Regions from separate parts of the Cellulosimicrobium sp. ES-005 genome, predicted to be linked through region 2. Evidence: riboswitches for the same ligand, from Rfam matches in the RefSeq annotation. Region 2 holds a riboswitch; each other region holds the start of a gene.
The links. A riboswitch is a leader RNA that binds a small molecule or an ion and turns the genes downstream of it on or off. The one in region 2 is predicted to bind thiamine pyrophosphate.
Positions count from the first base shown of each region.

Region 1: it holds a riboswitch for thiamine pyrophosphate, as region 2 does, so the genes downstream of both, thiD (bifunctional hydroxymethylpyrimidine kinase/phosphomethylpyrimidine kinase) here and ABRQ22_RS01055 (thiamine ABC transporter substrate-binding protein) in region 2, are expected to answer to the same signal.
Region 3: it holds a riboswitch for thiamine pyrophosphate, as region 2 does, so the genes downstream of both, ABRQ22_RS19150 (FAD-dependent oxidoreductase) here and ABRQ22_RS01055 (thiamine ABC transporter substrate-binding protein) in region 2, are expected to answer to the same signal.

Region 1 is NZ_CP159290.1:2,356,309-2,363,368, reverse strand. It holds gene pheT (phenylalanine--tRNA ligase subunit beta) at 1-1,659, shown strand, start outside; gene ABRQ22_RS10325 (SDR family oxidoreductase) at 1,656-2,534, shown strand; gene ABRQ22_RS10320 (YceI family protein) at 2,788-3,462, shown strand; gene ABRQ22_RS10315 (hypothetical protein) at 3,474-3,731, opposite strand; TPP riboswitch at 3,786-3,879, shown strand; gene thiD (bifunctional hydroxymethylpyrimidine kinase/phosphomethylpyrimidine kinase) at 3,872-4,840, shown strand; gene ABRQ22_RS10305 (hypothetical protein) at 4,871-5,152, opposite strand; gene ABRQ22_RS10300 (quinone oxidoreductase) at 5,149-6,177, opposite strand; gene ABRQ22_RS10295 (ATP-binding cassette domain-containing protein) at 6,187-7,060, opposite strand, start outside.
Region 2 is NZ_CP159290.1:241,773-248,832, forward strand. It holds gene ABRQ22_RS01045 (FtsX-like permease family protein) at 1-1,367, opposite strand, end outside; gene ABRQ22_RS01050 (ABC transporter ATP-binding protein) at 1,367-2,239, opposite strand; TPP riboswitch at 2,417-2,521, shown strand; gene ABRQ22_RS01055 (thiamine ABC transporter substrate-binding protein) at 2,602-3,702, shown strand; gene ABRQ22_RS01060 (iron ABC transporter permease) at 3,794-5,500, shown strand; gene ABRQ22_RS01065 (ABC transporter ATP-binding protein) at 5,572-6,609, shown strand; gene ABRQ22_RS01070 (DUF4235 domain-containing protein) at 6,677-7,000, shown strand.
Region 3 is NZ_CP159290.1:4,278,143-4,285,202, reverse strand. It holds gene ABRQ22_RS19170 (hypothetical protein) at 48-821, opposite strand; gene ABRQ22_RS19165 (glycosyltransferase family 4 protein) at 1,002-2,162, shown strand; gene guaA (glutamine-hydrolyzing GMP synthase) at 2,167-3,780, opposite strand; gene thiE (thiamine phosphate synthase) at 3,824-4,510, opposite strand; TPP riboswitch at 4,601-4,680, shown strand; gene ABRQ22_RS19150 (FAD-dependent oxidoreductase) at 4,685-6,082, shown strand; gene thiS (sulfur carrier protein ThiS) at 6,088-6,321, shown strand; gene ABRQ22_RS19140 (thiazole synthase) at 6,430-7,060, shown strand, end outside.

The DNA of each region.
Region 1 (7,060 bases), 2.1 Mb from region 2:
GGCGAGCGCCTGGTGACCCTCGACGACGTGGACCGTGCCCTCGACCCCGAGGACCTGCTCATCACGGACAGCCCCGGAGGTGCGCGCGCGTCGCGCGTGCTCGGGCTCGCGGGCGTCATGGGCGGTGCCTCCTCGGAGGTCGGCCCGACGACGACGGCCGTGCTGGTCGAGGCCGCGCACTTCGACCAGGTGACGGTCGCGCGCACGTCGCGCCGCCACAAGCTGTCGAGCGAGGCCGCGAAGCGGTTCGAGCGCGGCGTCGACCCGCTGCTGCCCGCGGTCGCGGCGCAGCGTGTGGTCGACCTCCTCGTCCAGCTCGGCGGCGGCACGGCCGACCCGGCGGTGGGCGACTTCGACCGGGTCGTCGCCCCCGCCGCGATCCGCCTCCCGGCCGGCGAGGCCGAGCGCCTCGTCGGCGTGCCGTACACGCTGGAGCAGGTCGTCGGGACGCTCGGCGCGATCGGGTGCTCGGTCGAGGCGGACGACGCGGACGCCACCGGCGTGCTCGTGGTGGCCCCGCCGTCGTGGCGACCCGACCTCACCGAGCCCGCCGAGCTCGTGGAAGAGGTCGCGCGTCTCGTCGGGTACGACGAGATCCCGTCCCTGCTGCCGGCCGCGCCCGGCGGTCGCGGGCTCACGCGCGAGCAGCGCGTGCGGCGCTCGGTCGCCCGGGCGCTCGCGGAGGACGGCTTCGTCGAGACGCTGAGCTACCCGTTCGTCGGGGACGCGGAGCTCGACGCGTTGCGCCTGCCCGCGGACGACGAGCGCCGCCGGGCGCTGCGCCTGCTCAACCCGCTCGCCGACGACCGGCCGCTGATGCGCACCGACCTCCTCAGCACGCTGCTCGAGACGGCGCGCCGCAACGTCGGCCGCGGGCTGGGCGACGTCGCGCTGTTCGAGGTGGGTCTGGTGACGCACCCGCGCGCGGGTGCTCCTGCGGCGCCCGCGCTGCCGGGCGGCGTCCGGCCGTCCGACGACCAGCTCGCCGCGATCGACGCGTCGCTCCCGGCGCAGCCGCGCCACGTGGCGGGCGTCCTCGTCGGCCGCCGCGAGCGCGCCGGCTGGTGGGGAGCCGGCCGCGCCGCGGACTGGACCGACGCGCTGGCGGCGGCCCGGCTCGTGGTGGAGCGCGCCGGCCTGCACGTGGGTGCGGACGTGTCCGTGGTGGCCGACACCGAGCGCGCCCCGTTCCACCCGGGCCGCTGCGCGCGCCTGGAGCTCGCGGACGGGACCGTGGTCGGGCACGCGGGCGAGCTGCACCCCAAGGTGCTCGAGAACCTCGGCCTGCCCGCGCGCGCGGTGGCGTTCGAGGTCGACCTGTCCGCGGTCGTCGCCGGTTCGTCGGACGCGCCCGTGCAGGCGACGCCCGTCTCGGGCTTCCCGGCCGCCAAGGAGGACCTCGCGTTCGTGGTGGACGCCGGCGTGACCGCCCAGGCGTTGCGCGACGCGATCGTCGACGGCGCCGGGGACCTGGTCGAGGACGTCGCGCTGTTCGACGTCTTCACCGGCGAGCAGGTCGGTGCCGGGCGCAAGTCGCTGGCGTTCTCGCTGCGGCTGCGCGCGGCCGACCGCACGCTCACCGCGGACGACGTCGCGCGCGTCCGCGAGGGCGCCGTGACGGCCGCGCGCGAGCGCGTGGGCGCGGAGCTGCGGGCGTGAGCGTGCACGCGGCGGGTGCCGTCGCGCCCGCCCGGACGGCGCTCGTCACCGGCGCGTCGCGTGGCATCGGTCGCGCGATCGCGGTCGGCCTCGCCGCCGCCGGTCTCGACGTCGCGCTCCTCGCGCGCGACGCCGACCGGCTCGCGGGCGTGGCCGACGAGATCGGCGCCCTGACCGTCGGCGGTGCGGGGCGCGCGGTCGTGGTCACGGCGGACGTCACGGACGCCGCGGCGGTCGCGGCGGCCGTGGGCGCGGCACAGGACGCGCTCGGGAGCGTCGACCTCCTCGTCAACAACGCGGGGCGCGTCGACGCCGAGGTGCCGCTCTGGGAGGCGGACCCCGACGAGTGGTGGTCGGTCGTCGAGACCAACGTGCGCGGGCCGTTCCTCCTCGCGCGCGCCGTCGTCCCGGGGATGCTCGCGCGCGGCGGAGGTCGCGTCGTCGACCTGAACAGCGGCGCGGGCTCGCACGACATGGACGGCGCGAGCGCGTACAACGCGAGCAAGACCGCGCTCCTGCGGCTCGGCGCGAACCTGCACCGGTCCGGGTTCGCGCGCGGCCTGCGGACCTTCGAGGTCTCGCCGGGGGTCGTCCAGACCGACATGACGGCCTCGATGGTCATGCATGAGGGCCGCACCGAGTGGACCCCGGTGGAGCGCACGGTCGAGATGGTCGTCGCGATCGCGCGCGGCGAGCTCGACGCGTTCTCGGGGGCGTTCGTGCGCGTGACGCACGACTCCCCGGCGTCGTTGCGCGCCGCGGCCGAGGAGGCCCTGGGCCGCGGGTCCTCCCTGCCCGGCCCCGACGCGCGGCGCCTGCGGGTCACGCGCTGGGGCGCGGACGACCCGATGCCGGGAGAGCTGCCGAGCCGCTGACGTCCCGCGGCGTGGCCGCGACCACCCGGCGCGTCGCGGACCCGCCCGCACCGACCCGCAGCGCCGCCCGACCCCTCCGGTCGGGCGGCGCTCGTGCGTCCGCGGGCGACGCCTGCGCGGGCAGCGCGGGCGGGGGAGATCACCCGGCATCTGGTTGAAACTTCACTCACTCATCGGGGATGCTGTCCTGGACACCTGACCAAGTACCGGGCGGACACCGACGTCGCGGCTCGACGACGCCTGGGAGCGACGGATGACGACGGCACGCCCTGTCCGGCAGTGGAACGGCCTCACCGTTCCCGAGGCCGGCACCTACACCCTCGACGAGGCGCACAAGCGCATCGGGTTCACCGGGATGCACATGATGGTCTCGCCCGTCCGGGGCGAGTTCACCCGGGCGCGCGCCACGATCCTCGTCGGCGAGGACCCGCTCGCCTCGGCGGTGTCCGCGACGATCGAGACCGCGAGCCTCACGACGCACCACGAGGAGCGCGACGCGCACCTGCGCAGCGCCGACTTCCTCGACGTCGACGCGTACCCGACGATCGAGTTCCGCAGCACCGCGGTCACGTGGCAGGGCGAGCAGCAGGACCAGATCCTCGCGTGGGCGCGACTGCGGAACCGTTCGCCCGAGCGCGCCGAGCTCGCGCCGGAGCGGGTGCAGCCCCGGACGGCGCAGGCCGGGCGGTTCCTCGTCGAGGGACTGCTCACCGTCCGCGGCGTCACGCACCGGACGGTGCTGTCGATGCAGTACGGGGGCGCGCGCCGCGACCCCTACGGCCGCGACATCTTCGGTTTCCACGCCGCGGGCGAGATCGACCGCGAGAGCTTCGGTCTCGTGTGGAACGTGCTGCTCGAGACGGGCGGGTTCCTCGTCGGCAAGAAGATCGGCCTCGAGATCGCGGGGGAGGCCCTGCACCAGGCCTGACGTCCGGTCCGTCAGGGTGCGTCCCGCGCGACGGCCCCGCGGGCGACCCAGACGTGCCACACACCGCGCTCCGGGTGGACGTGCTCGAAGGCGACGCGGCCGCCGTCCTCGTGCGTGACGACGCCGGCGAGCACGACGCGGCGCCCCCGGCGGTCGACGGTCGTCCAGCGGGCGGGGACCGGAGGGAGCAGCGGCGTCGCGGGGGAGCGCGGCGCGGGTCGGCGGGCGGGTCGGTCGTGCGGCATGCCCAGGAGGACGCGGTCCGGCACGCGTTCTCGCGCGCGAGACCGGGTGAAACCCTCGGGCGCGCAGGACGTAGCATGACGCGCGACACGGGGTGCCCCGCCGAGGGCTGAGATGAGACCCGTCGAACCTGCTCTGGCTCGTACCAGCGAAGGGATGTCCCGCGATGACGCTCGCCCTGCCCCCGCACGACCCCGCACCCGGGCGCGACCGCGCCCACCGGCCCGCGGCCGACCGCACGCCCGGTGCGGCCGGCGGCCCGGGTGCCCTGCCCGCGCGGCCGCGCGTCCTGTCGATCGCGGGGACCGACCCGACCGGAGGCGCGGGCATCCAGGCGGACCTCAAGTCCTTCGCCGCGCACGGCGCGTACGGCATGGCCGTCACGACGGCGCTCGTCGCGCAGAACACGCACGGCGTGCGGTCCGTGCACGTCCCCGGTCCGACGTTCCTGCGCGAGCAGCTCGACGCCGTGTCCGACGACGTCGAGATCGACGCCGTGAAGATCGGCATGGTGGCCGACGAGGCCAACGCCCGCGAGATCGGGGCGTGGCACGACGCGCTCGCGGCCGCGCGGACCGACGCCGGGCTCCCGCGGCCCTGGGTCGTCCTCGACCCCGTCATGGTCGCCACGTCGGGGCACCGGCTGCTCGACGCGGGCGCGGAGCAGGCCGTGCGCGACCTCGCGGCACGGGCCGACGTCGTCACCCCCAACCTCCCCGAGCTGGCCGTCCTCGCGGGCCGCGACGTCGCGACGACGTGGGACGACGCGCTGACCCAGGCCGCGTCGTACGCGGCGACGAGCGGTGCCGTCGTGCTGCTCAAGGGCGGCCACCTCACCGGTGCGACGTCGCCGGACGCCCTCGTCGTGCCCGCCGGCCCGTCGTCGGACGCGGCGCCGACCGTCACGACGTTCGACGGCGAGCGCGTGGACACGCCCCATACGCACGGCACCGGGTGCTCGCTCTCCGCGGCGCTCGCTGCCCTGCGCCCGCAGCGTGCGGGCTGGGAGGAGGCGGCGCGCGACGCCAAGGACTGGCTCACCGGCGCGCTGCGCGGCGGGGCGGCGCTGCGCGTCGGGACGGGCCGGGGCCCGGTCGACCACCTGCACGCCTCGTCGCCCGTCGTGCCGCGCTGACGGACCGCGCGCGAGCAGCGGTCACGTCGGTCAGGCGCGCGCCACGTCCTCCTCGGCCGTCGCGTAGACGCACTCGTAGCCCGGCGGGACCCAGCGCCACCGCGCGTCGACGTCCTCGATCGCGACGCCGTCCGGGCGGTCGGCGACGCACGCGTCCGCCTGCTGGCGCAGACCGACCGTCACCCAGTACACGGCGAGCGCCGCGGCGAGCAGGACGGAGAGGACCGTCACGGCGCGGCGGAGGGCGGGGGAGGGGCCGCCGTCGGACCCGTCCTCCTCGCCCGGCGGCGCGGGCACCCAGTCCCAGCTCACGCGGTGCCCGTCTCCGCGGCCGGGTCGGGCGCCGCCGCTGCGTCGGGGACGAGCAGCACCTTGCCCGTGGTCGCGCGGCCCTCCAGCGCGCGGTGCGCGTCGGCGGCGTCGGCGAGCGCGAACGTGGCGCCGACGCGCACGTGCAGCGTGCCGCCCGCGACGGCGCCGAGCACCTCGGTCGCCCGCTCGACGAGCTCGGCGCGCGTCGCCGTGTGGTCGGCGAGCTTGGGGCGCGTGAGGAAGAGCGACCCGCCCGCGTTGAGCCGCTGCGGGTCGAACGGCGGGACCTGCCCGGACGAGCCGCCGTAGAGCACGAGCGTGCCCCGGCGGTGCAGCGACGCGAGCGACGCGTCGAACGTGTCCTTGCCCACCGAGTCGTACACCGCCGCGACGCCCTCGCCGCCCGTGAGCCCGCGCACGACCTCCGGCAGCTCGGTGGTGAGGTCCGCGAACGCCGTGTACTGGATCGCGTGCTCGGCGCCCGCGCCGCGCGACAGCTCCGCCTTCTCGGGCGTCGAGACCGTCGAGATCACGTGCGCGCCCCGTGCCACGAGCATCTGGGTCAGGAGAAGCCCGACGCCGCCCGCGCCCGCGTGCACGAGCACCCGGTCGCCCGGGCGGACCGGGTAGGACGACGTGCACAGGTAGTGCGCGGTGAGGCCCTGGAGCGCGACGGCGGTCGCGTCCTCGAGCGACACGGCGTCGGGGACGTGCAACGCCTGGGCGGCGTCCACGACGACGAGGTCCGCGTACGACCCGGGCGCCTCGGTCCACACGACGCGGTCGCCCACGGCGAAGCCCTCGACGCCGTCGCCCACCTCGGCGACCACGCCCGCGCCCTCGCTGCCGACCACGTGGGGGTATTCCATCGCGTACACGCCGGAGCGCTTGTACGTGTCGATGAAGTTCACCCCGGCCACGGCCGACCGGACGAGGAGCCGACCCGGCCCGGGCGAGGGGTCGGGCAGCTCGGTGTACTCCAGGACGTCGGGGCCGCCCGCCGCGCGGGCCACGATCGCGTGCATGGCCCCAGCCTAGGGTCGTGCGGCGAGCCCGGCCGCCCTCCCGGTCGTGGTCGCGTCCGTCCCGGCGCCGCCCGCGACCCCCGCGCCGACCGCGTCGTCCCCGACCAGGCGGGGCGGACGCGCGTGGCCCGCCGACGCGTGCCACCGGCCGAACCGGCGCTCGACGTGCACCGGGTGGTCGAAGCAGCGCGTGACGTGCTCCGTGACGAGCACGTCCGCGGCGGCGCCCGCGGCGACGACGCGGCCGTGCGCGAGCAGGAGCGCGTGGCTCGTCGTGGTCGGCAGCTCCTCGAGGTGGTGCGTCACCAGCACCGAGGCGACGTGCGGGCGGGTCGCGCGCACGGCGTCGAGCGTCTCGAGGAGCTGCTCGCGCGCGGCGACGTCGAGCCCGGTGGACGGCTCGTCCAGCAGGAGGAGCGCGGGGCCGGGCAGGAGGGCGCGCGCCACGAGCGCCCGTCCCCGCTCGCCCTGGGAGAGCGTCGGCCAGGGGTCGTGCGCGCGGTGCGCGAGGCCGAGGTCGGCGACCAGCCCGCGGGCGACGGCGACCTCGGCCGGGGTCGGCTGCCAGCGCGGGCGCCAGTCGACGGTCCCCGTGAGGCCGGTCAGGGTCACCTCGAGCACGGTCAGCGGCGAGCGCAGGTCGTGGCGCGGGTCGACGTGGCCGATGCGGCGGTGCAGGGTTTGAATGTCCACGCGACCCAGGCGCTCGCCGAGCACATGCACCGTGCCGCGGGTCGGGTGCCGGCGCGCCCCGCAGAGCCCCAGGATCGTGCTCTTGCCCGCCCCGTTCGGCCCGAGCAGCGCCCAGTGCTCGCCCGCCCGGACGGTGAGGTCGACGCCGTCGAGGATCGCCCGTCCCTCCCGTACCAGGTCGACGCCGCGC
Region 2 (7,060 bases):
GCGAGCGGGGAGAGCAGCAGCACGCCCGCGATCACCCCGACGGCGCCGAGCCCGAGGAGCGGCGCACCGCCGCTCCCGACCACCGCGGCGCCCACCACGAGACCGGTGCCGGCGAGCAGGGTCAGCGTCCCCGCGACCACCCGGGCGACGCCCGGGCCGGCGGGCCGCACGACGTCGGCCCGCATCGCCTCGACGGGCCGGACGAGCGCCGCGTGGCGCGCGGGCAGGGCCGCCGCCACGACCGACACCACCACCCCGACGACGAGCGGGACCACGATCCCGGCCGTCGTCACGGGCAGCGACCCGGCGAGCTCCATGCCCACCGCGCCGAGCCCGGCCCGCGCGAGCTCGGCGAGCCCGAACCCGGCCGCGACGCCCAGCACCGCGCCGACGACCCCGACGACCGCGGCCTGCCCCAGCACCGAGGCGAACACCTGCCCGGGCGACACCCCGACGGCGCGCAGGAGCGCGAGCTCGCGCGTGCGGCGGCGCACGTGCATCGCGAACGTGTTGGTGATGATGAACGTGCCGACGAACAGCGCGAGCCCGGCGAACACGAGCAGGAACGTCGAGACGAAGCCGAGCTGGTCGGCGACGGCGCTGCTCGTCTCGGCGCGCAGCTCCGCGCCCGTCACGGCCTCGGCGCCGTCGGGCAGCGACGTCGCGACGGCGTCGCGCAGCGCCTCGGGCGAGACGCCGTCGGAGGCGTGCAGGGCGATCGACGGCACCATGCCGTCCGGCGCGTACGTCGCGGCCGCGGTCGCCGCGTCGAGCAGGACGATCGTCGCGCCCGCCATGGGCGCGGACAGGGAGAGCTCGCCGACGACGCGCACCGGGCGCACCGCGTCCCCGAGCACGACGTCGGTCGTGTCGCCCACGGCGAGCCCGGACGCCTCGAGCGTCGCGGACTCGAGCGCGACCTCGCCGCCGTTCTCCGGCGCCCGGCCGTCGACCACGCGCGGCCCGGGGTCGCGCGGGTCGTACCCGACCGCCATGCTCGGCGCCTGGGTGCTCAGCACCGCGGTGCCGTCGGCGCCCACCAGGACGGCGGGGCCGCTCACCTCCGCGAGCGCGAGGTCGACGTCGTCCCGCGCGTCGAGCGTGCCGGCCAGGTCCGCCGGGACGAGGCTCCGTGCGCCGCCGAGCTGCGCGGACGACGACTCGAGCGCGGACCCGGCGCTGGCCGCGCCGCGCACGTACGCGTCGGCCTGGATCGACGACGCGACGATGCCGTCGAAGGTCGAGGCGAGCATCGCGCGGAGCGCGAACGTGCCGGTGACGAACGCGACGCCGATCGTCACCGCGAGCACGGACAGCACGAGCTGTGCGCCGTGCGCGCGCACGCCGCGCAGCGCGATCCGGCCCATCATCGGACGGTCGCCGGTTCGTGCGCCGGGCCGGCGGCGTGCGCGCCCGCGGACGCCGCGGGCGTGAGGGCCCCGAGCGTGTCGAGGACGGCCTGCGGCGTGGGTTCGCGCAGCTCGGTCACGAGGCGCCCGTCCGCGAGGAACAGCACGCGGTGCGCGTACGACGCCGCCGTCGGGTCGTGCGTGACCATCGCGACGGACTGGCCGAGGTCGTCCACCGAGGCGCGCAGGAAGCCGAGCACCTCCGCGGCGGCGCGCGAGTCGAGGTTGCCGGTCGGCTCGTCCGCGAACACGACCGCCGGCCGGGACACGAGCGCCCGCGCGCACGCGACCCGCTGCTGCTGCCCGCCCGAGAGCTCCGCCGGGCGGTGCCCGAGCCGCGGGCGCAGGCCGACGGCGTCGACGACGCGGTCGAACCACTCCCGGTCCACGGGCCGGCGCGCGACGGCGAGCGGGAGCACGATGTTCTCCTCCGCCGTGAGCGTCGGCACGAGGTTGAACGACTGGAAGACGAACCCGATGCGCGTGCGTCGCAGCCGCGTCAGCCGTCGCTCGCTCATCGCCGAGACCGTCTCGCCGTCCACGACGACGGTCCCCGCCGTGGGGGAGTCCAGCCCGGCGAGGCAGTGCATGAGGGTCGACTTGCCCGACCCCGACGGGCCCATGATCGCGGTCAGGCGCCCCCGTTCGAGGTCGACGTCGACGCCGTCCAGGGCGCGGACCGCGGCCTCGCCGCGCCCGTAGGTCTTCACGATCCCCCGCGCGGTGGCGATCACGGGCCGCTCCGGCGTGGTCCCGGCGGCACCCGCGGCGTGCTCGGCGGGCGCGGCGACGGTCGTCCTCACGCCCGTCGTCCCAGGTCTGCTGCTCATCGGTCCTTCCCCTCCTGCGTCGTCGGCCGGGTGTCCCGGTCCGGTCGTCTCGACCCTCCCGCGGCGGTGCGCCCCGGGGCATCGGGGACCGGCCCGGAACCCCTCCCTTGTCGCCGCGGGTCCGCGCTCAGGGTTCTCTCAGGGGGATTCCCCAGGCGCGGCCCGGTGTAGGCTCGACGGGAACGACAGGGGAGCTCCTGGAGGAGCTGAGAGTGCGGACCACCGCAGACCCTCGAACCTGATCCGGTTAGCACCGGTGGAGGAAGTCGGGAATCTCGATCACCTGCTCGTGCGGTCGCCCGCGCTCGCGGGGCACGGTCGCGCGGGCCGGTGAACCCCTCCTGAACGTCCTGGGAGGACACATGCAGCGCACGACCGCCCGTACCCGCCGGAGCGCCCTCGTCACGGGCGCGGGCACGACCCTCGCCCTCCTCGCCCTCGCCGCGTGCAGTGGCGGCGAGGACGCGACCTCAGGCTCCGGGGGCGACGACGCGTCGTCGGGCACCGGGGGCACGGTCACCCTGGTCACCCACGACTCCTTCGCCGTGAGCGACGAGGTGCTCGCCGCGTTCGAGGAGGAGAGCGGGCTCACCGTCGAGCAGGTCGCCCCCGGCGACGGCGGCGCGCTCGTCAACCAGCTGATCCTCACCAAGGACTCGCCGCTGGGCGACGTCGTGTTCGGGATCGACAACACGTTCGCCTCGCGGGCGATCGACGAGGGCGTCCTCGCGCCCTACACGCCGGAGGGCCTCTCCGACTCGGCGGCCTCGTACGCCGTCGGCGACGGCGACGAGCTCACGGCGGTCGACCTCGGCGACGTGTGCGTCAACGTCGACCACGCGTGGTTCGCCGACGCCGGGATCCCGGAGCCCGTCTCGCTCGAGGACCTCGCGAAGCCGGAGTACGAGGACCTCCTCGTCGTGACCAACCCGGCGACGTCGTCGCCCGGTCTCGCGTTCCTCCTCGCGACGATCGGCGCGTTCGGCGAGGACGGTTACGAGGACTACTGGGCCGACCTCCGGGACAACGGCGTCAAGGTCGTCGACGGGTGGTCCGACGCGTACTACGTCGACTTCTCCGGCTCCGAGGGCGCCGGGCCGCGCCCGCTCGTGCTGTCGTACTCGACGTCGCCCGCGTTCACGCTCACCGAGGACGGCTCCGCGTCCACGACCGGTGCCCTGCTCGACACGTGCTTCCGCCAGGTCGAGTACGCGGGCGTGCTCGCGAACGCGAAGAACCCCGAGGGCGCGCAGCAGCTCGTGGACTTCCTCGTGAGCGAGGCGTTCCAGGCCGACGTCCCGGAGCAGATGTACATGTACCCCGCCGACGACTCCGTCGCGCTCCCCGACGGCTGGGCCGAGTTCGCCCCGCTCGCCGACGAGCCCTTCGAGGTCGCGCCCGCCGACGTCTCGGCGCACCGCGACGAGTGGATCAAGGCATGGACGGCCACGGTCGTCGACTGACGCCCGGTGCGCGCTGCGTGACCACGCCTCTACCTCGCGAGGTAGAGCCCCGGTCTGCCGAGGTAGAGCCGTGGTCGCGCGAGGTAGAGCCGTGGTGAGGGGTCGGGCGGTCTGGCGCGGCGGCGTCGGACGCGCGGTGCTGTGGGGTCTGGCGGCGGCGGTGCCGCTCGCGTTCCTCGGGGTGTTCTTCGCGTGGCCGGTCGTCACGCTCGTGGCGCGCGGGTTCGTCGGGGACGACGGCGGCCTCGACCTCTCGGGGTTCGCGGAAGTGTTCTCGCAGCCGCGCACGTGGCGGATCCTCGGGCTCACGCTCTGGCAGGCGGTGCTCGGGACGACGTTCTCGGTGCTGCTCGGCGTGCCCGGCGCGTACGTGCTGTACCGGTGCCGGTTCCCCGGGCGGCGGGTCGTGCGCGCGCTCGTCACGGTGCCGTTCGTGCTCCCGACCGTCGTCGTCGGCGTCGCGTTCCGGTCGCTGCTCGTGCAGGGCGGCCCGCTCGGGTTCCTGCGGCTCGACGAGACGTTCGCGGCGATCGTCGTCGCGCTCGTGTTCTTCAACTACTCCGTGGTGGTGCGCACGGTCGGCGGGCTCTGGGAGCACCTCGACCCACGCGCCGAGCAGGCGGCGCGCGCCCTCGGCGCGACGCCGTGGCGCGCGTTCCGCACCGTGACGCTCCCGGCGCTGACGCCCGCGATCGCGAGCGCCGCGTCGATCGTCTTCCTCTTCTGCGCGACGGCGTTCGGCGTCGTGCTCGTGCTCGGCGGCATCCGCTACGGGACGATCGAGACGGAGATCTGGATCCAGACCACGCAGTTCCTCGACCTGCGCACCGCGGCGGTGCTGTCGGTCGTGCAGCTCGTGGTCGTCGCGGCGGCGCTCACGGTGGCGAACCGCACGCGGGCCCGGCGCGAGCGCGCCCTCAACCTGTCGTCGTCGGCGTCGTCCGCGCACCCGCTGCGCCTGTGGCGCGACGGCCGCGACCTCGCGCCCGCGGCGCTCACCGCGGCCGTGGTCGTGGTGCTCGTCGGGCTGCCGCTCGGCACGCTCGTCGTGCGCTCGTTCCGCGTCCCGGGCGGCGGCTGGGGCCTCGACAACTACGCGAACCTCGGTACGACGGGCGGGCGCAACGCGCTCTCCGTCACCGTGTGGGAGGCGGCGGGCAACTCGCTGCGCACCGCCGCGCTCGCGACCGTGGTCGCCGTCGTGATCGGGGGTCTCGTGGCGCTCGTCGTGTCCCGGCGCGCGAGATCGCGCGGCGGGCGGCGCGCGATCTCGGTGCTCGACTCGGTGTTCATGCTCCCGCTCGGGGTCTCCGCCGTGACGGTCGGCTTCGGGTTCCTCCTCACGCTCGACCGGCCGCTGGGCCTCGACGTCGACCTGCGCACGTCGGGGCTGCTCGTGCCGATCGCACAGGCGGTGGTCGCGATCCCGCTCGTCGTGCGCACGGTCCTGCCGACGCTGCGCGCCATCGACCCGCGCCTGCGCGAGGCCGCCGCGACCCTCGGCGCCGCGCCCGGCCGCGTGTTCCGCACGGTCGACGGCCCGATCGCCGCCCGCTCCCTCGGCCTCGCCGTCGGGTTCGCGTTCGCCGTCTCGCTCGGGGAGTTCGGCGCGACGTCGTTCCTCGCCCGCCCGGACAGCGCGACCCTGCCGGTCGTCATCTTCCGGCTCATCGGGCGCCCGGGCGCCGAGAACTACGGCATGGCGCTCGCGGCGAGCGTCGTGCTCGCGCTGCTCACCGCGACCGTCATGCTGCTCGCCGAGCGGTTGCGCGGCGACCGACCCGGAGGAGAGTTCTGATGGTGCAGACCGACCCCGCCCCCGCGCGCGCGGGCACGCCGGAGCCGTCGCGCGCCGGCCCCGGCACCGGGGTGGCCGCCGGGCTCGCGGTGCGCGACGTCGTCGTGCGGTACGGCGGGCGCGGCGCCGGGGGAGCGGGCACGGACCCCGGCACGACGGCGGTCGCGGGCGTCACGCTCGACGTCGCGCCCGGCGAGGTGCTCGCCCTGCTCGGGCCGAGCGGGTGCGGCAAGTCGAGCCTGCTGCGCGCCGTCGCGGGGCTCGAGCCGGTCGCCGCGGGCTCCGTGGCGTGGGACGGCCGCGACCTCACGGGAGTCCCCGTGCACCGGCGCGGGTTCGGGCTCATGTTCCAGGAGGGCCAGCTCTTCCCGCACCGCGACGTCGCGGGCAACGTCGCCTACGGGATCGGGGGTCTGCCGCGCGCCGCGCGCGACGCGCGCGTGGCCGAGCTGCTCGACGTCGTCGGGCTGGCCGGGTACGAGCGGCGCGCCGTCGCGACCCTCAGCGGGGGCGAGCGCCAGCGGGTCGCGCTCGCGCGGTCCCTCGCGCCGCGTCCGCGGCTCCTCCTGCTCGACGAGCCGCTCTCCGCGCTCGACCGCGGGCTGCGCGAGCGCCTCGCGCTCGACCTGCGCGAGGCGCTGCGCGCCACCGGCACGACGGCCGTCTTCGTCACCCACGACCACGACGAGGCGTTCACCGTCGCCGACCGCGTCGCCGTCATGGACGCGGGCCGGCTCCTCCAGGTCGCGCCGCCCGAGGACCTGTGGCGAGCCCCCGCCTCGCGCCGCGTCGCGGAGTTCCTCGGCTACCAGGCGTTCGTCCCCTGCGGCGACGTGAGCGTGCTCGCGATCGGGCCGCGCGGGCTGCGGCTCGTGCCCGCGGAGGTCCCGGCGCCGTCCGACGACACGTGGGCCGCGACGGTCGTCGGCAGCGTGTTCCGGCGAGGAGCGGTCGAGGTCACGGTCGACGTCGTCCTCCCCGGCGCCGACCCCGGCGCACCGGCCCGCCTCGTGGCGCTCGCGGGTGCCCGTGCCGACGCAGGGCACGAACCCGGTGCCCGCGTGCACGTCGCGCCCGACCCGGCGGGCTGCGCCGTCGTCCCGGGCTGACCCCACGCGGACGGCGCTCGCGGTCGTGCGACGGGCGAGAGAGCCGCAGCCGACCTAGCGTCGAGGGATGAGCGACGACGTGACGGCGGGGACGCATCCCCCGGAGAAGACCGGCGGCAAGGCCGCGAAGATCCTCTACCGCCCCGTGGGGCTCGCCAGCTCGATCGTGGGCGGGCTCGTCGCGGGGCAGGTGTTCAAGCAGGTCTACAAGCGCGTGACCCCGGGCCACCGGACGGACGCGCCCAAGCCGCTCGAGTCCGAGTACCGGCTGCGCGAGATCCTCGTCGCGGCGCTGATCCAGGGCGCCATCTTCGCGGCGGTCAAGGCACTCATCGACCGCGGTGGCGCGCGCGCGTTCGAGCGCTGGACGGGGGAGTGGCCCGGCGACTGACCTCACCCCTCTGGCCGAACACGACATGAGGGTCGTTATCGGAGCCAGAACGACCTCCAT
Region 3 (7,060 bases), 820 kb from region 2:
ACCCGGTGGGAACGGGTCCTCGGCGTCCGGACGGACGGCCGGGACGATCAGGGGGTGGGCTCGTCACCCCGGCGCTCGGGCGAGGTGCCCGTGGGTCCGGTCACGGGCGGCGTCGTGTCCGGTGAGGCGGCGGGCGACGCGCCGGGGGCGGACGGCGTCCCGGTGCCCGGTGCGCCGGTCGGCTCGACCGGGGTCGCGGCCGCGCGGGCCTCGGCGCCGGGCGTCGAGAGCGCGGACGTGCGGCCCGGCGCCTCGACGGGACGAGTCGGCTCCGGACGGACGGGCGGGGCGGTCCGCGCGGGCTCCGCGTGCACGGGGGCGGCGTGGCGTCCCGCGTCCGACAGGTCGCCCGACGACGTGTACGCCCCCGGCGTCTCGACCGCGACGCTGGGGCCGCCCGCGAGTCGCCGGAGCGCGATCCCGACGAGGATGAACAGGATGCCGAGCCCCATGACGAGCAGGCACACCCCGAACGCGACGACGGACGTGAAGAGCGACGCCCGGAGGAACGACGCCGTCATGACCGTCTGCCGCGTGGGGTCGTCCTGGTCGAGCTCGGCGTACGTCTGGCCGCCGCTCGCCTCGAGCGCGTGCTTGTTGATGACCTCGGCCTGCGCGTACGCGGTGAGCGGCCCGTTGACGTGGCGGCCCGCCAGGAACGACGCGTCGTCCGAGACGGTGATCTCCTCGGCGGACAGCTGGTTCGCCACCACGATCCAGGTGCCGATGCCCGCGAGGAGGAGGACGATGCCGGCGATGATCGACACGAGGCCGATGCCTCGGGCCCCCTTGGCCGGCGTGACGGTGACGGTGCTCGACATGGCGCGTTCTCCCCTTCGTCAGGACCCACCTGCTGCCGCACCGCGGTCCGCGACCCGCGGGCGCGGGTCCGCCGCAGGGCGGTCGAACCACCCATACGGGACCCACGGTAGCGACGACGGCGGTCCCCCGCGCGGCGAACGCGCACCTCAGCGCCGCGCCGGGATGGGAGGATGCCGACCGTGCGCATCACCCACCTGACCGACTGCTACCTCCCCCTGCTCGGCGGGATCGAGACCCAGGTCGCGCGGCTCGCGCAGCAGCAGGCGGCGGCCGGCCACGACGTCGCGGTCGTGTGCACCACGCCGGCGCGCCCCGGCGCGCACGGCGTGTCGACCGAGCGGGACGGCGACGTCACGGTGCACCGGCTGGCGGCACGCGTGCCGGGCGGCTACCCCGTCCACCCGCGCGCGCCGCACCACGTGGCGCGGATCCTCGGCGCGGACCGGCCCGACGTCGTGCACCTGCACATGGGCGTCCTCACCCCCTCGACGCAGGCGTCGCTGCGCACGGTCGTGCGCGCCGGGCTGCCCGCCGTGCTCACCGTGCACAGCGTGTGGGGCGGGGCCGAGAAGGCGTTCGCCGCGCTCGACCGCGTCACACGCTGGTCGAGCTGGCCCGTGCTCTGGTCGGCGGTGAGCGAGCTGACCGCCGCTCCCCTGCGCCGCATCGTCGGCGACCACGGCGAGGTCGTGGTCCTGCACAACGGCCTCGACCTCGACGCGTGGCGCGTCCCCCGCACCGAGCGCGCCGACCGCATGGAGGGCGCGGCCGTCCACGTCGTGGCCGCGACGCGGTTCGCGCCGCGCAAGCGCGTGCTGCCGTTCCTGGAGGTCGTGCGGGACGCCGTCGGGCGCCTCCCCGAGGGGGCGCTCCACGTGACGCTCGCCGGGGACGGACCGGAGCTGGCCGACGCGCGGCGCTTCGTCACGGAGCACGGGCTGGGGTCGGTCGTGTCGCTGCCCGGCCGCCTCGACGCGACCGGGCTCAAGCGCCTCTACGCACGGGCCGACGTGTTCGCCGCGCCCGCCGTCGAGGAGGCGTTCGGCATCGCCGCGCTCGAGGGCCAGGCCGCCGGGCTGGCGGTGCTCACCCGCTCGCAGTCGGGCGTCGCGGAGCGCCTCACCGACGGCGTCGACGCGCTCCTCGCGGACGACGACGCCGGGCTCGCCGACGCGCTCGTGCGGCTCGCGACCGAGGACGACCTGCTCGACCGGATCGTCGCGCACAACCGCGACGTGCCGTCGTCGGCGGGCTGGCCGCGCGTGCTCGCCGACGTGGAGCGGGCATACGAACGGGCCGCGACGATCGCCGTGGATCGTCGGGCCCGTCCGTCCCGCTAGGGGGTCACTCCCACTCGATGGTGCCCGGGGGCTTGCTCGTCACGTCGAGCACGACGCGGTTGACCTCGGAGACCTCGTTGGTGATGCGCGTCGAGATGACGGACAGCACGTCGTAGGGCAGGCGCGTCCAGTCGGCCGTCATCGCGTCCTCGGACGAGACGGGGCGCAGCACGATCGGGTGGCCGTAGGTGCGGCCGTCGCCCTGGACGCCGACCGAGCGGACGTCGGCGAGCAGCACGACCGGGCACTGCCAGATCTCGTCGTCGAGTCCCGCCTTCGTCAGCTCCTCGCGCGCGATCGCGTCGGCCGCGCGCAGCGTCTCGAGGCGGTCCGCCGTGACCTCGCCGACGATGCGGATGCCGAGCCCGGGACCCGGGAACGGCTGGCGCGCGACGATCTCCTCGGGCACGCCGAGCTCGCGGCCGACCGCGCGGACCTCGTCCTTGAACAGGGTGCGCAGCGGCTCGACGAGCGAGAACTGCAGGTCGTCGGGCAGGCCGCCGACGTTGTGGTGGCTCTTGATGTTCGCCGCGCCCTCGCCGCCGCCGGACTCGACGACGTCCGGGTAGAGCGTGCCCTGCACGAGGAACTTCACCTCGGCGCCGTGCTCGCCCGCGTCCTCGACGATCTGGCGCGCGGCGTCCTCGAACACGCGGATGAACTCGCGGCCGATGATCTTGCGCTTGGTCTCCGGGTCGCTGTGCCCGGCGAGCGCCGTGAGGAACCGCTCCTTCTCGTCGCGGATCACGAGGTTGACGCCCGTCGCCGCGACGAAGTCGCGCTCGATCTGCTCGACCTCGCCCGCGCGCATCAGCCCGTGGTCGACGTGCACGCACGTGAGCTGGTCGCCCACCGCGCGCTGCACGAGCGCCGCGGCGACGGCGGAGTCGACGCCGCCCGAGAGCGCGCAGATGACGCGCGCGTCGCCGACCTGGGCGCGGATCGCCGCGACCTGGTCCGCGATGACGTTGCCGGGCGTCCAGTCCGGGGCCAGCCCGGCGCCGTCGTACAGGAAGTGCTCCAGCACGGTCTGGCCGTGCGCGGAGTGCTTGACCTCGGGGTGCCACTGCACGCCGTAGAGGCGACGCTCGCGGTCCTCGAACGCGGCGACCGGCGAGCCCGACGACGTCGCGAGGACCTCGAAGCCCTCGGGCGCGCGGTGCACCGCGTCGCCGTGGCTCATCCACGTGGTCTGGTGCTCCGGCGTGCCGTCGAGCAGCACGCCCGCGGCGCACACCTCGACCTCGGTGCCGCCGTACTCGCGCAGGCCCGTCTGGGCGACCTCGCCGCCGAGCGCCTTGGCCATGGCCTGGAAGCCGTAGCAGATGCCCATCACGGGCACGCCGGCCTCGAACAGCGCCGGGTCGACGAACGGGGCGCCGGTCGCGTACACCGACGACGGCCCGCCGGAGAGGATGATCGCCACCGGGTCCTTCGCGAGCATCTGCTCGACCGTGAAGGTGTGCGGCACGATCTCGGAGTAGACCTTGGCCTCGCGCACGCGGCGCGCGATGAGCTGCGCGTACTGGGCGCCGAAGTCGACGACGAGCACGGGGCGCGGGGTCGCGGCGACCTCGGCGGTGGTGGGGGTGTCGGGAGCGGTGGCGGGTGACGTCACGGCTCCAGGATAGTCGCCGCGCGGCGCGGTCCCGTCCCGCGTCTCAGGCGCCGGTGGGCTCGGCGGCGCGCTCGGCCGCTCGCTCGGCGACCCGCCCGCGCAGCGCCCGGGCGGCCGCCTCCGGGTCTGGCGCCTGCGTGATCGCCCGCACGACGACGACGCGGGTCGCCCCGGCGTCGAGGACCGCGTCCAGCCGCTCCGCGTCGATCCCGCCGATCGCGAACCAGGGCGTCGTGGGCCGGGTCGCGGCGACGTCGCGCAGCAGGTCGAGCCCGACCGCGGCGCGCCCCGGCTTCGTCGGCGTCGCCCAGAGGGGGCCCACGCAGAAGTAGTCGACGTCCGGGTCCGCCTCGGCCGCGGCCGCCTGGTCGGCCGAGTGGGTGGACCGGCCGAGCACCGGCGCGGCCCCGAGCAGGGATCGCACCGCGGAGACCGGCAGGTCGCCCTGACCCATGTGGACGACGGGTGCACCGGTGAGCGCCGCCACGTCGGCCCGGTCGTTCACGGCCCACAGGGCGCCGTGCTCCGTCGCGACCCGTGCGACGAGCTCCTGGAGCTCGAGCTCGCGCGCCGCGACGAGCGTCTTGTCGCGGAGCTGGACCACGTCGACCCCGCCCGCGAGCGCCGCCCGCAGGAAGTCCTCGAGGTCGCCGCGCTCCTCGCGCGCGTCGGTGCACAGGTAGACGCGTGCGTCGGCGAGCCGGGCCCGCGCGTCGTCCGCAGCCGGCACGGCGGGGTTCGCGGGCGTGGCGAAGGTCTCGGTGCTCACCCGCCGGAGCCTAGCCGCGCCCGCTCCCCCGCGCGGGTACTGTGGCCGACAGCACGGGAGCCCCGCACGGGGCTGAGAGGGCGTCGGAGCCGACCGTCGAACCTGATCTGGGTCATGCCAGCGAAGGGAGCGCGCATGCACACCCCCGTCCGTCCCGGGCCCCGCCCGCCGGGAGCCGGCCCTGCCGCGCCCGACGGCGCGCGCGACCTCGTCGTCGTGGGCGGCGGGATCGTGGGGCTCGCCGTGGCGTGGCGCGCCGTGCGCGCCGGCCTGTCGGTCACGGTGCTGGACCCGGCGCCGGGCGACGGCGCGACGCACGCCGCGGCCGGGATGCTCGCCCCCGTCACGGAGGCCGACTTCGGCGAGGACGCGGCGCTGCGCCTGCACCTCGCCGCCGCCGCGGCGTGGCCGGGGTTCGCCGCCGACCTGCGCGCCGCGACCGGGGCCGACGTCGGTCTGCGCACCGCGGGCACCCTCACGCTCGCCTACGACGCCGACGACCTCGCCCTGCTCCGCCGCGTCCTCGCCCTCCACGCGGAGCACGGCCTCGCCTCGCGCGAGCTCACCGTCGCCGACGCCCGTCGGCGCGAGCCGTATCTCGGCCCGCGGGTCGCGGGCGCCGCCTGGGCGCCGGACGACCACGCGGTCGACCCGCGCGCGGTGCACGCCGCCCTGCTCGGCGGGCTGCACGGCCTGGTCGGTGGCGGCACCGGAGCGGGCTCCGGGCCGGGGACGCTCGCGGGGTCGGGCACCGGATCCGCGGCAGGCGCCGTCGTCGTGCGGGCGTCCGCGACGCGGCTCGCGCTCGGCCGGGCCGGGCGGGTCGTGGGCGTGCACGACGACGCGGGCCGGCTCCACGCGGCGGGCGCGGTCGTCGTCGCGGCGGGATGGGAGTCCGGAGCGCTCCTCGCGGACGTGCCGGGCGTCGTCGTGCCGACCCGGCCGGTCAAGGGGCAGACGTTGAGGCTCGACGCCGGGCCGGACCTCGCGCTGGAGCACGTGGTGCGCGGGGTCGTGCAGGGGCGACCCGTGTACGTCGTGCCGCGCGACCCGGTCCCGGACGGGCAGGGTCGCGGCGTCGCGGGTCACCGGGAGGTCGTCGTCGGCGCGACCACCGAGGAGAACCCCGACGACCGCCGCGCGACCGCGGGCGGCGTCTTCGCCCTGCTGCGCGACGCGCGCGCCCTGCTGCCCGGGATCGACGAGGCCGCGCTCGTCGACGTGACGCCCCGGGCGCGCCCCGCGACCCCGGACAACCTCCCGCTCGTCGGTCCGACCGGCGTCCCGGGGCTGCACCTCGCGACGGGGCACGGCCGCAACGGCATCCTGCTCGCGCCGCTCACCGCCGACGCGGTGATGGCCGGGCTCACGGGTGCCGCGCTCTCGCCCACCGTCGCGGCCGCCCTCGCCCCCACCCGCACCGACCGCTTCGCCGAACCCGGGATCGCTCCCCACGGCGGGCCCGACCTGGGGAGCGACCCCGGGTTCGGCACCGTCCGGTCCGCCGCGTTCTCCCTGACGACACCGAGGTGATCTCCGTGACCCGACCTGCTCCGACCGCGCTCGTCAACGGCGAGCCGTACCCGCTCGACGCCCCCGTGCACCTCGAGCAGCTCGTCGCGGCGCTCGTGCCCGCGTACGTCGCCGACGGGACGCCGCAGGGCGTCGCCGTCGCGGTGGACGACGCCGTCGTGCCGCGCGGCTCGTGGGCGACGACCGTCGTCGCGCCGGGTGACCGCATCGAGATCGTGACCGCCGTCCAGGGCGGCTGAGGAGGACCCGTGACCACGACCGACATCTCCCCCGCGCCCGCGCACCGACCGTCGGACGGCGGCGACCCGCTCGTCGTCGCCGGCACGACGATCGGGTCCCGCCTCGTCATGGGCACCGGCGGGGCGGCGAACCTGCTCACGCTCGAGGACGCGCTCGTCGCCTCGGGCACCGCACTGACGACCGTCGCGATGCGCCGCGTCGCCGTGCGCGCCGGTGGCGTGGCCTCCCCCGACGCCGGGATCTGGGCGCTCCTCGCGCGACTCGGCATCCGGGCGCTGCCCAACACGGCCGGGTGCTTCTCGGTGCGCGAGGCCGTGCTCACCGCGCACCTCGCGCGCGAGGCGTGCGGCACCGAGTGGGTCAAGCTCGAGGTGATCGCGGACGACGTCACGCTCCTGCCCGACCCCGTCGGCCTCGTCGAGGCGGCCGAGCAGCTCGTGCGCGACGGGTTCGTCGTGCTGCCCTACACGAACGACGACCCGATCCTCGCGCGCCGGCTCGAGGACGTCGGGTGCGCCGCCGTCATGCCCCTCGGTGCGCCGATCGGCACCGGCCTCGGCATCCTCAACCCCCGCAACATCGAGGCGATCGCCGCCGCCGCGCGCGTGCCCGTGATCCTCGACGCGGGGATCGGCACGGCGTCCGACGCCGCGCAGGCCATGGAGCTCGGGTGCGCCGGCGTCCTGCTCGCGACCGCCGTCACGCGCGCCGCCGACCCGGTCCGCATGGCGCACGCGA